Regions from separate parts of the Pseudomonas sp. Z4-7 genome, predicted to be linked through region 1. Evidence: predicted binding sites of a transcription regulator. Region 1 holds the regulator's gene; each other region holds the start of a gene.
What was found. The regulator FliA, encoded in region 1, starts transcription of late flagellar genes. The targets are predictions, from matches to a motif close to CTAAAGTTTNNNNNNNNNNNGCCGNTAA.
Positions count from the first base shown of each region.

Region 2: J3P91_RS01770 (methyl-accepting chemotaxis protein) is a predicted target of FliA. The motif match lies at 1,408-1,435, and genes of this name have one in related genera.
Region 3: motA (flagellar motor stator protein MotA) is a predicted target of FliA. The motif match lies at 1,361-1,388, and genes of this name have one in related genera.
Region 4: J3P91_RS15530 (methyl-accepting chemotaxis protein) is a predicted target of FliA. The motif match lies at 673-700, and genes of this name have one in related genera.

Region 1 is NZ_CP071642.1:4,347,810-4,350,975, reverse strand. It holds gene flhF (flagellar biosynthesis protein FlhF) at 1-92, shown strand, start outside; gene fleN (flagellar synthesis regulator FleN) at 209-1,039, shown strand; gene fliA (RNA polymerase sigma factor FliA) at 1,036-1,779, shown strand; gene J3P91_RS19495 (chemotaxis response regulator CheY) at 1,947-2,318, shown strand; gene J3P91_RS19490 (protein phosphatase CheZ) at 2,337-3,122, shown strand; gene J3P91_RS19485 (chemotaxis protein CheA) at 3,153-3,166, shown strand, end outside.
Region 2 is NZ_CP071642.1:406,190-409,355, forward strand. It holds gene J3P91_RS01770 (methyl-accepting chemotaxis protein) at 1-1,330, opposite strand, end outside; gene J3P91_RS01775 (hypothetical protein) at 1,614-1,868, shown strand; gene J3P91_RS01780 (lipocalin family protein) at 1,912-2,481, shown strand; gene J3P91_RS01785 (formimidoylglutamate deiminase) at 2,616-3,166, opposite strand, start outside.
Region 3 is NZ_CP071642.1:591,891-595,056, forward strand. It holds gene J3P91_RS02520 (HDOD domain-containing protein) at 1-1,289, opposite strand, end outside; gene motA (flagellar motor stator protein MotA) at 1,457-2,308, shown strand; gene motB (flagellar motor protein MotB) at 2,312-3,166, shown strand, end outside.
Region 4 is NZ_CP071642.1:3,462,093-3,465,258, forward strand. It holds gene J3P91_RS15525 (undecaprenyl-diphosphate phosphatase) at 1-550, opposite strand, end outside; gene J3P91_RS15530 (methyl-accepting chemotaxis protein) at 820-2,454, shown strand; gene pnuC (nicotinamide riboside transporter PnuC) at 2,765-3,166, shown strand, end outside.

The sequences.
Region 1 (3,166 bases):
TGAGTGTGCAAATGCAGGAAGAACCCAGCGACGAAGCCATGGCTGACATGTTCGCTGACATCTACCACAGCCCGACCAAGCAGGTCGGCTGAGGTAATCATGAATATTTTTTGTACCTACATCGATGGTCTGCCATGCATTGTTCCGTATGCGAACGCGCAGCCAGTAATGTGGCCTCCGTCTAAGTAAGACAAGGTAAAGAACGAACATGGGCAGCATGCATCCCGTACAGGTGATCGCGGTGACCGGCGGCAAAGGTGGCGTCGGGAAGACTAACGTGTCAGTGAACTTGTCCCTGGCTCTGGCAGAGCTTGGCCGACGGGTCATGCTGCTGGACGCCGACCTGGGCCTGGCGAACGTCGACGTGCTGCTGGGGCTGACCCCCAAGCGCACGCTGGCGGACGTGATCGAAGGCCGCTGCGAACTGCGCGACGTGCTCCTCCAGGGGCCTGGCGGGATTCGCATCGTGCCGGCCGCCTCCGGTACCCAAAGCATGGTTCACCTGACGCCGGCGCAGCACGCCGGCCTGATCCAGGCTTTCAGCGACATCGGCGACAACCTCGATGTGCTGGTGATCGACACGGCCGCCGGTATCGGTGACTCGGTGGTCAGTTTTGTCCGCGCCGCCCAGGAAGTCCTGCTGGTGGTTTGCGACGAACCGACCTCCATCACCGATGCCTACGCCCTGATCAAACTGCTTAACCGCGACTATGGCATGAACCGATTCCGCGTCCTGGCCAACATGGCCCAGAGCCCGCAGGAAGGACGCAACCTGTTCGCCAAGTTGACGAAGGTCACGGATCGCTTCCTGGACGTCGCCCTACAATATGTCGGCGCAGTGCCTTACGACGAAAGCGTACGCAAGGCTGTCCAGAAGCAACGTGCCGTCTATGAAGCTTTTCCACGTTCCAAATGCGCGCTGGCGTTCAAGGCTATCGCCCAGAAGGTCGATACCTGGCCGCTGCCGGCCAACCCTCGCGGGCATCTGGAATTTTTCGTCGAGCGTCTCGTGCAACAAACGGCAGGGCCCGTGTTATGACAGCCAGCGGTTACAACCATCTCTACAAAAAATCGGCACGGGACGCCCAGTACGAACTGATCGAGCGTTATGCGCCGTTGGTCAAGCGCATCGCCTATCACTTGCTGGCACGCTTGCCGGCCAGCGTCCAGGTCGAAGACTTGATCCAGGCGGGCATGATCGGCCTGCTCGAAGTGTCGAACAAATACGACGCGAGCAAGGGCGCCAGTTTCGAAACGTATGCCGGTATCCGGATTCGCGGAGCGATGCTCGATGAAGTCCGCAAGGGCGACTGGGCGCCGCGTTCGGTGCACCGCAATACCCGTATGGTCAGTGACGCAATCCGCGCGATTGAAGCTAAAACCGGGCGTGACGCTAAAGATCACGAAGTTGCGGCCGAACTCCAGTTGAGTCTCGATGATTATTACGGGATTTTGAACGATACCTTGGGCAGCCGCCTGTTCAGTTTCGACGACCTTTTGCAGGACGGCGAGCACGAAGGGCTGCACGAGGACAATGCGAGTGCTCACATGGAGCCGTCGCGTGACCTGGAAGACGAACGTTTCCAGAGCGCGCTGGCGGATGCGATTGCCAATTTGCCGGAGCGTGAGCGACTGGTCTTGGCGCTGTACTACGACGAAGAGCTGAACCTCAAGGAAATCGGTGAGGTCCTGGGGGTCAGCGAATCGCGGGTCAGCCAGTTACACAGCCAGTGCGCGGCCCGCTTGCGGGGGCGTTTGGGGGAGTGGCGAGCGCGCTGACAGGCAGTGTGGGGACGCTGCGAGCGGGGCTGGCATGGCATGTGCCGGGCCAGTCTCCATCCGTGGGACTCCATACCGTTGTCGAGTGTTGTGCCGGATTGATTGAAATGGCGCGTCCAGGTGCTGGGCGCGTTTAAGACTGCTTGGAGGTCGAATTGGACAAGAACATGAAAATCCTCATCGTTGATGACTTCTCAACGATGCGGCGGATCATAAAAAACCTGTTGCGTGACCTCGGGTTCACCAACACGGTCGAGGCTGACGATGGCACCACTGCCATTCCAGTCCTCAACAGCGGGAGCATCGACTTTCTGGTGACTGACTGGAACATGCCCGGCATGACCGGTATCGACTTGCTGCGCCACGTGCGCGCCGATGAAAAACTCAAGCACCTGCCGGTGCTGATGGTCACCGCCGAAGCCAAGCGCGAGCAGATCATCGAAGCGGCCCAGGCCGGTGTAAACGGCTATGTGGTCAAACCCTTCACGGCCCAGGCGTTGAAAGAGAAGATCGAAAAAATCTTCGAACGCATCGGTTAACGGCGCCACGGGGGAGCTATGGACAACGAATCTTCAATGGGCGATTTCGAATCGACCCTGAAAAAACATGCCCGCGAACTGGTCGACAGCCTTGAAAAGGGCCGCTTCGGTGACGCGGTTCAAATGATTCATGAGCTCAACCAGACCCGTGACCGCGGGCTGTACCAGGAAGTCGGCAAGCTCACCCGTGAACTGCACAGCGCGATCGTCAATTTCCAGATCGATCCGAACATGCCACAGGCCGAGGAAGTCTCGCAGATCACCGACGCCACCGAGCGCCTGGGGTATGTGGTCAAGCTGACCGAAGCCGCGGCCAACCGCACCATGGACCTGGTGGAAAGCGCTACTCCGCTGGTCAACGGCCTGAGCGAGGAAGCCCAGGCGTTGAGTACCGATTGGGGGCGCTTCATGCGTCGCGAAGTCGGTGCCGAGGAGTTTCGCGAGTTGGCCCGTCGGGTCGACGGTTTCCTGACGCGCAGCAGCAGCGAAAACCGCGCCGTGGCGAGCAATCTCAATGACATCCTGCTGGCCCAGGACTACCAGGACCTGACAGGCCAGGTGATCAAGCGCGTGACCCAGTTGGTTACCGAAGTGGAAAGCAATTTGCTCAAACTGGTGCTCATGGCCAGCCAGGTTGATCGCTTTGCCGGCATCGAACACGACCGTGCGGCGATACTTGCTGAAAAAGATCCACAAAAACATCTCTCTCAGGGTGAAGGTCCGCAGATTCATGCCGATAAAAGAGAAGACGTTGTGTCCGGTCAGGACGATGTGGACGATTTGTTGTCCAGCCTTGGATTTTGAGTTTTAGCCCTATTTTAGGAGCAGCCATTAATGAGCTTCGGCGC
Region 2 (3,166 bases), 2.2 Mb from region 1:
TGATCTTGGCCGACAGCTGCTGCATCGCCGTGATGGTTTTATCCACCACTTGCTGGCCATCTTCGGCCAGGCTGCGGGCCTCGCTGGAATGTTGCGAGGCGAGGGCGGCGTTCTGGGCGATTTCCTGGGCGGCGGCGCCGAGCTGGTTGATGGCCGCGGCCACGCTGCTGGTCCGCGACGCCTGCTGGTCGGAGTTGTACATCGACGAGTTGGACGCGCTGACCACCCGCAGGGCGACTTCGTTGACCTGGCCGGTCGCCGATGCCACTTCGCGGATCGAGGTATGGATACGCTCGACGAAGCGGTTGAACGAGGTGCCCAGCGCGCCGAATTCGTCCTGGCCATGAATGGTCAGGCGGCGGGTCAGGTCGCCTTCGCCTTCGGCGATATCGTGCATCGCGCGGCCCATGGTCAGCAGCGGTTGCATCAGCACTCGGATCAGCATGCCCAGGAGGGCAATGATGAACACCACGGCAATGACCATGGCGATCAGCGCCGAGGTGCGAAACTCACTGAGCATCGCCAGGGCGGTGTCTTTATCGAGCACCAGCGCCACGTACCAGTTGGCACCGGGTACGCCATTGACCTGGGTAAAGGAGATGAATTGAGTCTTGCCGTCGAGCTCGACTTCCTTCAGGCCCGGGCCGATTTGCGGTGCGCCGTTGGGGTAGGCCTCGGCAAGCGTCTTGAGGACACGCTTGCTGTCGGGGTGGATCAGGATCTTGCCGTCGCCGCTGACGATGAACGCATGACCATGGCCGCCGAAGTTCAGCGAGTTGATGATGGCGCTGACGCTCGACAGATCGATATCTGCGCCAGCCACGCCGATCATCTGGTTCTGACGCTGTACCGGCGTAGCAACGGTGATCACCAGCTTGCCCGACGAGGCAGCGATGTAGGGCTCGGTGACGATGGTCTGCTGGGCGCTATTGGCGGCCTTGTACCAGCCACGGGCGCGCGGGTCATAGTCGGCGGCACGATTACCGGCTGGTATCGAGAACATCACACCGTCGGTACCGCCGAAATAGCTGAGCTGGAAATTGCCGGTGTAGGCGGGCAGGCCCACGGCGCGCTTCAGGCTCTCGGCACTGTTTCCGTCGATGGCTATTTGCTGGGCCAGCGATTGCAGCAATTGGATTCGGCCTTCGACCCATGTCTGGATATTGCGACTGGTCAGGTTGCCGAGTTCCTGCATGGACGTCTCGGTGCTGGTGTTGAGACTTTGTCGTTGACGATAGTCGTTGAACAGGATGAAACAGGCGAATGCGACGGCCACCACAAGGGCGGCAGCCAGCAGGATTTTGTGGCTGAATTTCATGTTTCTGGTCATTAAGAACGCTACCGCGTAGGGACGGGTCAGGAAGGGCTGCCAATTTGCCATAGTGCAAGATTTTGCGCTGTTACTTTTTATCGGCGCAAAAGCCCGTCCCATCAGGCGTGGAGGGGGCGATCCCGACGAAAGGCACGACCGCGTCACAAACCGGTTGATTTCCGATGAAACACCGCTGCATAGCCAATAAATACCAGGGGCACGAGGGAACCAGACAGGGGTTTTCTCTTCTAAGGATCAGGTTGGCACCCTGCCACCTCCCTTCTGCTCCAGGAGTTACACCATGTCGCTGCGATCCATCGCCCTGCTGTTTGTGTGCGTCGTCTTGACCGCATGCAGCAAGGTCAACCAGGAAAACTATTCGAAGCTGTCGGCTGGCATGCCCAAGGCCGAAGTCGAAACGTTACTGGGGAAACCGACTGATTGTTCGGGCGCGCTCGGCATGTCCAGCTGCACCTGGGGCGACCAGAAAAGCTTTATCAGCGTGCAGTATGCCGGTGACAAAGTGTTGATGTTTTCCGGCCAAGGCCTGAAGTAACCTGAAGTAAACCGGGGCCAAGCGCCCACGGGAGAAAAAAATAATGATGCGGTTAGTTTTTGTGCTTTTGGCTGGCCTGGTATTGGCCGGCTGTGCCTCTTCTGGCGTAGACCCGTTGGCGCCCAAGACAGTCAACAGCGTCAATCTCAAGCGGTACCAAGGGACCTGGTACGAACTGGCCCGCCTGCCGATGTACTTCCAGCGCAACTGCGCGCAATCCGAAGCGCATTACACCCTCAAGCCTGACGGCAACATGGACGTATTCAACCGCTGCCTGACCTCCGACTGGAAATGGGAAGAGGCCAGGGGCACGGCTTACCCGCAAGTGCCGGGTAAAACCGACAAGCTCTGGGTCGAATTCGATACCTGGTTCTCGCGGATCCTGCCGGGCGTGGCAAAAGGGGAATATTGGGTGTTGTACGTCAGCGATGACTACAAGACCGCCATCGTCGGCGACCCGAGCCGGCGCTACATGTGGTTGCTCTCCCGCACGCCGACAGTGAAGGTGGATGTGCGTGAAGAACTGCTGAGCAAGGCCCGCCAGCAGGGCTATGACACGACGCGGTTGGTCTGGCGCGCATCGGACCGGCAGATGGCGAAGACTTCGGACTGACTGACTCCCGAATACCATGTGGGAGCGAGCTTGCTCGCGATGAGGCCCTTACCTTCAACATGGATGTTGATTGAAAGTCCGCTATCGCGAGCAAGCTCGCTCCCACATTGGTATCTGCCTGATGATTTTTGGGATCAGCCCAGCAGCTCGCGCAACACCTGGGTGAACGCCCGTGCGCTTTCCTCTTCGCCGGCATGGCGCCCATCACGCACCACCCACTTGCCACCCACCATCACATCCCGCACCTGGCGATCGCCACCGGCGAACAGCCAACGATTGAGAATACCGTCGCCGTTGGCCGTGGCCAGGTACGGATCGTTGCCATCCAGCACCAGCCAATCGGCGCGCTTGCCTACTGCGAAAGCACCGATGGGTTGTCCCAGGGCCTGGGCGCCACCGTCCAGCGCGGCGTCATACAGCGTGCGCCCGACCATCGGTTGGTCTGTTCGATACAACCGGTTGCGCCGCTGGTCTCGCAAACGCTGGCCGTATTCCAGCCAACGCAACTCTTCCACCACACTCAACGACACATGGCTGTCGGAACCGATGCCCATCCGCCCACCTTGGGCGAGGAAGTCCACGGCCGGGAAAATCCCGTCGCCAAGATTGGCTTCAGTGGTCAGGCACAACCCGGCAATCGCCCGGCTCCTGGCCATGAGGCTGACTTCCTGGGGGTTGGCGTGCG
Region 3 (3,166 bases), 2.4 Mb from region 1:
TGGGCAAGTAATCGTTGCAAGATTTTGCTTAGGCTGATGGAGAAGCTCATGGCCGCCGCTTCCTTGGGCAAACCAGCAGTCTGATGCACGCGTACGCTGGTCTGGCTGCGGTCGGCCATCAAGATCATGACCCGGCGCATGCCACATGCCGCTAGCGCATCCCGTGCCGAGGTGGTCAGGTGCATGGCGTTGCGGAACGGGCTCGGCTCCACCAGCAACGCGGCGCATTGTTTGCGCCATTGGCTCAGGTCCTGGGCGCTGGGCGGGGCGGCGGGCAGCAAACCTGGGTGGACCCGCTTGCTGCCCGGCGGCCAGATCAGCGCCACGGCGGGATGCCAGAGGTCCGGCATGGCGTGCTGGCGCGCGCTGTTGGCGGCCTGTTGATGAAGCTGTTGCTGAATGTCGTCCATCGGCATCTGCAGATACAGGCTGGTCAGGTATTGCCAGCGGGCGCTGTGCGGGCTGTCCCAGGCCTGCTGTGCCGAAAGTGCCAGGCCGTTGGCCAGCAGCACGGTGTTGGCTGGCTGATTGAGCCAGCGCCGCAGGGTCGGGTCGTCGTCCAGGCGATTCTGTTGGCGCAGCGGATGCTCACTGTCGCGCGCAATGCGCAGCACTTTAACCAGTTCGCGACGCTCGTTGAGCAGCAGGCGATAGCCCTGCGCTACCCAGACCGGCAGGCGCCAGGTCTCCACCAATGCCAGGCAGATTTTCAGCAGGCTGACGCCGAACAGTTCACGCTCCACTTCGCCGGCTGGCTGGCCTTTGTGAACGACGCGCAGCTCCCATTCCCCGAGCAATCGTGGATGAGTAAGGGCCAGCGGCCAGAGCGGTGACAGGAACAGCAGGCTGCCCCAATGGATGTCTTGCCACAGCCGCGCCAGGCGGCTGGCAAAAAAACCGTTGGCCTGTTGCGTGGCGTGCTGGCTGATCAATTGCAACTGGCGCAGGGCCAAGGGAATCTGCTGCCCCGGCAGTGAGGGCAGGCGAGCAAGCAGTTCTTCGGTGCGCTTGAGGCCGAGGCGGTTGATGGCCACCTCAAGGTTTTCCGCCGGTTCCGCCAGGGTGCCGTGCGTGTGGTGGTTGGCTTCGCGGATGACGCTCAGGGCCAGCGCGGGGCTGTCCTGCATCAATTCGGCGATGTCACGCAGCGAGCGGCGACTGTCGCCAATCGCCTTGCAGACCAGGTCGTGGCTGGCCTGGGGCACCGGCAGGTGCACGCCCTCGAGCAGCTTTACCCAGCCTTCGAGGGTGGTCGGTCTTGGAGTTGGGACGTTCGTTTCGTTAGCCATGGTTGGACGTGATCATCGCATGGGGTATCTACGCCCGGAACGGGGCAAAATTGGCTTTTCGCCGGAACTGGCTATAGTCTGGCGCAGTTTTGCCGATAAGTAGAAGAAGAGATTTTTCAGCTTCCGAATATGACCTTGAACCCGACTTAAATAAGTACTTTCTATCTATGGCTAAAATTATCGGCATCATCGTCGTGTTCGCGAGCGTGCTCGGCGGATACGTGCTCTCCCATGGCAAGATTGCCGCCCTGGTCCAGCCTTTCGAGGTGTTGATCATCGGCGGTGCAGCCCTTGGTGCATTCCTGCAGGCCAACCCTGGCTATATGACAATGCATGTGCTCAAGAAATCCTTGAGCATGTTCGGCTCGCGTTTCAGCCACACCTTCTATCTCGAGGTGCTGGGGCTGGTCTACGAGATCCTCAACAAGAGCCGCCGCGAAGGCATGATGGCGATCGAGGGTGACATCGAAGACGCCGCCGCCAGCCCGATCTTCGCCAAGTACCCCTCGGTGCTGAAAGACGAGCGCATGACGGCGTTCATCTGTGATTACCTGCGCATCATGTCGTCCGGCAACATGGCCCCCCATGAGCTTGAAGGTTTGTTCGACATGGAGCTGTACAGCCTCAAGGAAGACCTTGAGCACCCGTCTCATGCAGTCAACGGCATCGCCGACGGCATGCCCGGTTTCGGTATCGTTGCGGCGGTATTGGGCATCGTGGTGACCATGGCATCCCTGGGTGAAGGCGATCAGGCGTCCATCGGTCTGCACGTGGGCGCGGCATTGGTGGGTACTTTCTTCGGTATTCTGGCGGCGTACGGTTTCTTCGGCCCGCTGGCCCATTCCCTGGCGCATGACGCCAAGGAAGAACTCAACGTCTATGAGGCCATCAAGGCTTCCCTGGTGGCTTCGGCCTCGGGCATGCCGCCGTCGCTGGCGGTGGAGTTCGGTCGCAAGGTCCTGTACCCGGCGCACCGTCCAAGCTTCGCCGAGCTGGAACAAGCGGTTCGCGGTCGCTAAGCCATGGAAAATAACCAGCCCATTATAGTCAAGCGCGTCAAGCGCATTGCCGGCGGGCACCACGGGGGCGCCTGGAAAATTGCCTTCGCCGACTTCGCCACGGCGATGATGGCGTTCTTCCTGGTGCTGTGGCTGCTGTCCACCGCGACCCCGGAACAGAAAATCGCCATTGCCGGTTACTTCAAGGATCCGATCGGTTTTTCCGAGAGCGGCACGCCGTACATCATCGACCTGGGCGGCTCGCCGGTCCTGGCGCCGGAAAATACCCTCAACCCCGAGGTCAAATCCCAGCCTCAGCCTGACAAGGCGACTGTCGACGCCAATGAGGCCGAGGGCATGGCCGAGCAGGTCGAGCGCGAACGCCTGGAATTGCTCCTGCAGGAATTGCAGAACAAGGTTGAAGAAAATCCGGAACTACAGAAATTCAAGGACCAGATCCTTTTCGAGATCACACCGAACGGCCTGCGCATCCAGATCATGGACGCCGATAACCGTCCGATGTTCGACTCTGGCAGTGCGCGCCTGAAGCCGTATTTCGAAGACATCCTGCTGGCCATGGCCGATACCATCAAAGCGGTGCCGAACAAGATCAGCATCAGTGGCCACACCGATGCCAAGCCTTACGTCGGCAAAGGCGACTTCGGTAACTGGGAACTGTCGGCCAACCGGGCCAACGCGGCACGGCGTGCCCTGGTGGCGGGCAGCTATCCGGATGAGCAGGTGGCGCGGGTCGTCGGTTATGCGTCTTCGGCACTGTTCGATCGCAAGGATCCGTTCAACCCGGTCAACCGCCGCATCGACATCGTGGTGTTGACCAAGAAAGCCCAGAAAGCCATCGAAGGTTCGCAAACCGACGAT
Region 4 (3,166 bases), 890 kb from region 1:
CGGTCTTGCGCGACAGGCCGAACAGCAGGCCGCCAATGATGGTTGCGCCGGAGCGAGATGTGCCGGGAATCATCGCGATGCACTGGGCCAGGCCGACTTTCAGCGCATCCTTCCAGGTCATGTCATCCACGGTTTCGGCATGCACCCTGTGCTGGCGCCTCTCGGCCCAGAGCATCACCAGACCACCCAATACCAGTGCGGTGGCGACCGTGATCGGGTTGAACAGGTAATGGTGGATCCAGTCGGCAAGCAGTACGCCCAGTATCACGGCAGGGAAAAACGCGATCAGCAGGTTGGCGGTAAATCGGCGAGCGCCGGGCTGGGTCGGCAGGCCCAGCACCACGTCGAAGATCTTGCGCCGAAACTCCCAGACCACCGCCAGGATCGCACCGAGCTGGATGATGATGTTGAACGCCATCGAGCGTTCCCCACCGAATTCGAGCAAGTCGGCGACGACGATCTGGTGCCCCGTACTGGAAATCGGCAGGAACTCCGTCAGCCCTTCTACCACGCCAAGAATCAATGCCGAAAAGGCCGTCCACAAATCCATTCATCCCCCAAAAAAGCCTGTCGTTTCAGGCCTTGTCGCTATTCAAATGTTACGCAGGTGCACGCAGCGGCTGCACGATAACCGCGACCTTGCAAAAAAAACCAATGAAAAATCAGAAGCGACTCAGGTTTTGCGCTGCGGGGCCGAAATCCTATCAGACAAGCCCTGATAACGCTGCCGCGTTATGACCCAGGTCAATCGCGCGTAGACGTCGAGCGTTAAAGTGCCGCCGTCGTTAATGACAAGAATAAAAACCGGAGTGACAGCGTATGAATAGCTTGCGCAGTGTATCGATCAGCCGACGCCTGTGGCTCATCCTGGTCGTGGCCATCGTGATGTTGTTCACGCTGGGCGCGTTCATGCTAAAGCAGATCCACATCGATCTGTATCAGGCCAAGGTGCAGAAAACCCAACATGTAGTGCAGACCGCCAGCGGCGTACTGAGCTATTACCATGGCCTGGAGACCGCCGGTACCCTGACGCGCGAGGCGGCGCAGAAGCAGGCGCTCAGCGCGGTGCGCGGCCTGCGTTATGACCACAATGACTACTTCTGGATCAATGACCTGGCGCCGGTCATGGTCATGCACCCGACCAACCCGAAACTTGAAGGGCAGAACCTTTCGGCCATCCGCGATCCGAACGGTTTTGCCCTGTTCAACGAAATGGTCACCATCGCCAAGGCCAAGGGCGCCGGCATGGTCGATTACCTTTGGCCCAAGCCGGGCGCCGAGGCACCGGTGGGGAAAACGTCCTATGTGAAGCTGTTCGAGCCTTGGGGCTGGATCATCGGTTCGGGCGTGTACGTGGATGATGTACAGGCGGAATTCCAGTCCCAGTTGATCAAGGCTTCCTTGATCGGCTTGGCGATCACCTTGTTCATGGGCCTGCTGTTGACCCTGATTGTACGCAGCATCGTCCGGCCCTTGCAGGAGACAGTCAATGCCATGGCCAACATCGCCAGCGGCGAGAGTGACCTGACTCGCACCCTCGATACCCATGGCCAGGACGAAGTCACGCAATTGGCCAGGCACTTCAATGCCTTCACCGCCAAGCTGCGCCAGGTGGTGGGTCAGTTGCAGGTCTCAGCCAGCGAGTTGGGGCAATCGTCCAGCGACCTGGGCAACGACGCCGCCCAGGCCCAGCAGCGCAGCCAGCAGCAATCGCAACAGATGGAGCTGGTGGCCACCGCCATCAACGAAGTGACTTATGGCGTGCAGGATGTGGCGAAGAATGCCGAACACGCCGCCAGCGAAATGCGCGACGCCGAATCCCAGGCCCAGCAGGGCCAGGTGAACATCGACGGCAGCCTGCAGCAGATCGACCGGCTCTCCCAGACCATCGACCAGGCCGTGGAAGTGATCCGCACCCTGGCCAGCGAAAGCACCCAGATCGGCAGCGTGCTGGAAGTGATCCGCTCGATTGCCGAGCAGACCAACCTGCTGGCGCTCAACGCCGCCATTGAAGCCGCCCGCGCCGGCGAGCAAGGTCGCGGTTTTGCCGTTGTGGCCGACGAGGTGCGCCTGCTGGCCCAGCGTACGCAGAAGTCCACCGCTGAGATCCAGGCGATGATCGAACGCCTGCAAAATCATTCCGAAGCCGCGGTGAAAGTCATCAGCGACAGCAGCCGTGCCTCGCAACTGACCATCGAGCAGGCCGGACTGGCCGGCGCCAGCCTCAACGCCATCGGCCAGGCCCTGCGCAACCTCAACAGCCTGAACGCCTCCATCGCCAGCGCCACCCTGCAACAGGCGCATGTGGTGGAAGACATCAACCAGAATGTCACCCAGGCTGCCGGGCTGTCCCACAGCACCGCCATGGCCGCGGAACAGTCCAGCGTGGCAAGCGCCCGCCTCAAAGGCCTGAGCGAACAACTGAACGGCCTGCTCAAGCAGTTTCGGGTCTGAGGCTGGTGGTCCCACAGGGGTTTGTGTTGGCCCCAGATTTGGTGCCCACCACAAAACGCCCTGTGGGAGCGAGCCTGCTCGCGAATGCAATAGCACATTCAGCACTGATACAAGCTGACCCGCCGCCTTCGCGAGCAGGCTCGCTCCCACATTGGTTTTTGTGTTGGCCCTGGATTTAGTGCCCACCGCAAATCCCCTGTGGGAGCGAGCCTGCTCGCGAAGGCGGTAGCACAGCCAGCACCAGGATTGGAGCTCCGCCCGCCATAACGTTTACAATCCCCGCCCTCTTCGTCTTCCCCAAGGAACCGCCATGTCCGGGCTTGAACTGTTTGCCGCAGCCCTCGGCGTGATCGCTGTCTGGTTGACCGTCAAGCAGAATCCCTGGTGCTGGCCGATCGGCCTGGTCATGGTGCTGCTGTACAGCTGGTTCTTCTTCGACGTGAAGTTGTACTCCGACATGCTCTTGCAGATGGTCTACGCCGTCCTGCAACTGTATGGCTGGTGGCAGTGGACCCGCGCCGGACACAATCACCATGGTCGGCAGGTGACGTACCTGGGTACGCCCTCAGTGCTGCTCAGCCTCGCCATCGGTGCGACGGGCAGTCTGATGCTCGGGGCGGCCATGGCGCATTGGACCGACGCCGCCCAACCCTGGCTCGACGCGGCGCTGACCGGTTTCAGCCTGGTGGCCCAGTGGTGGATGGCGCAAAAG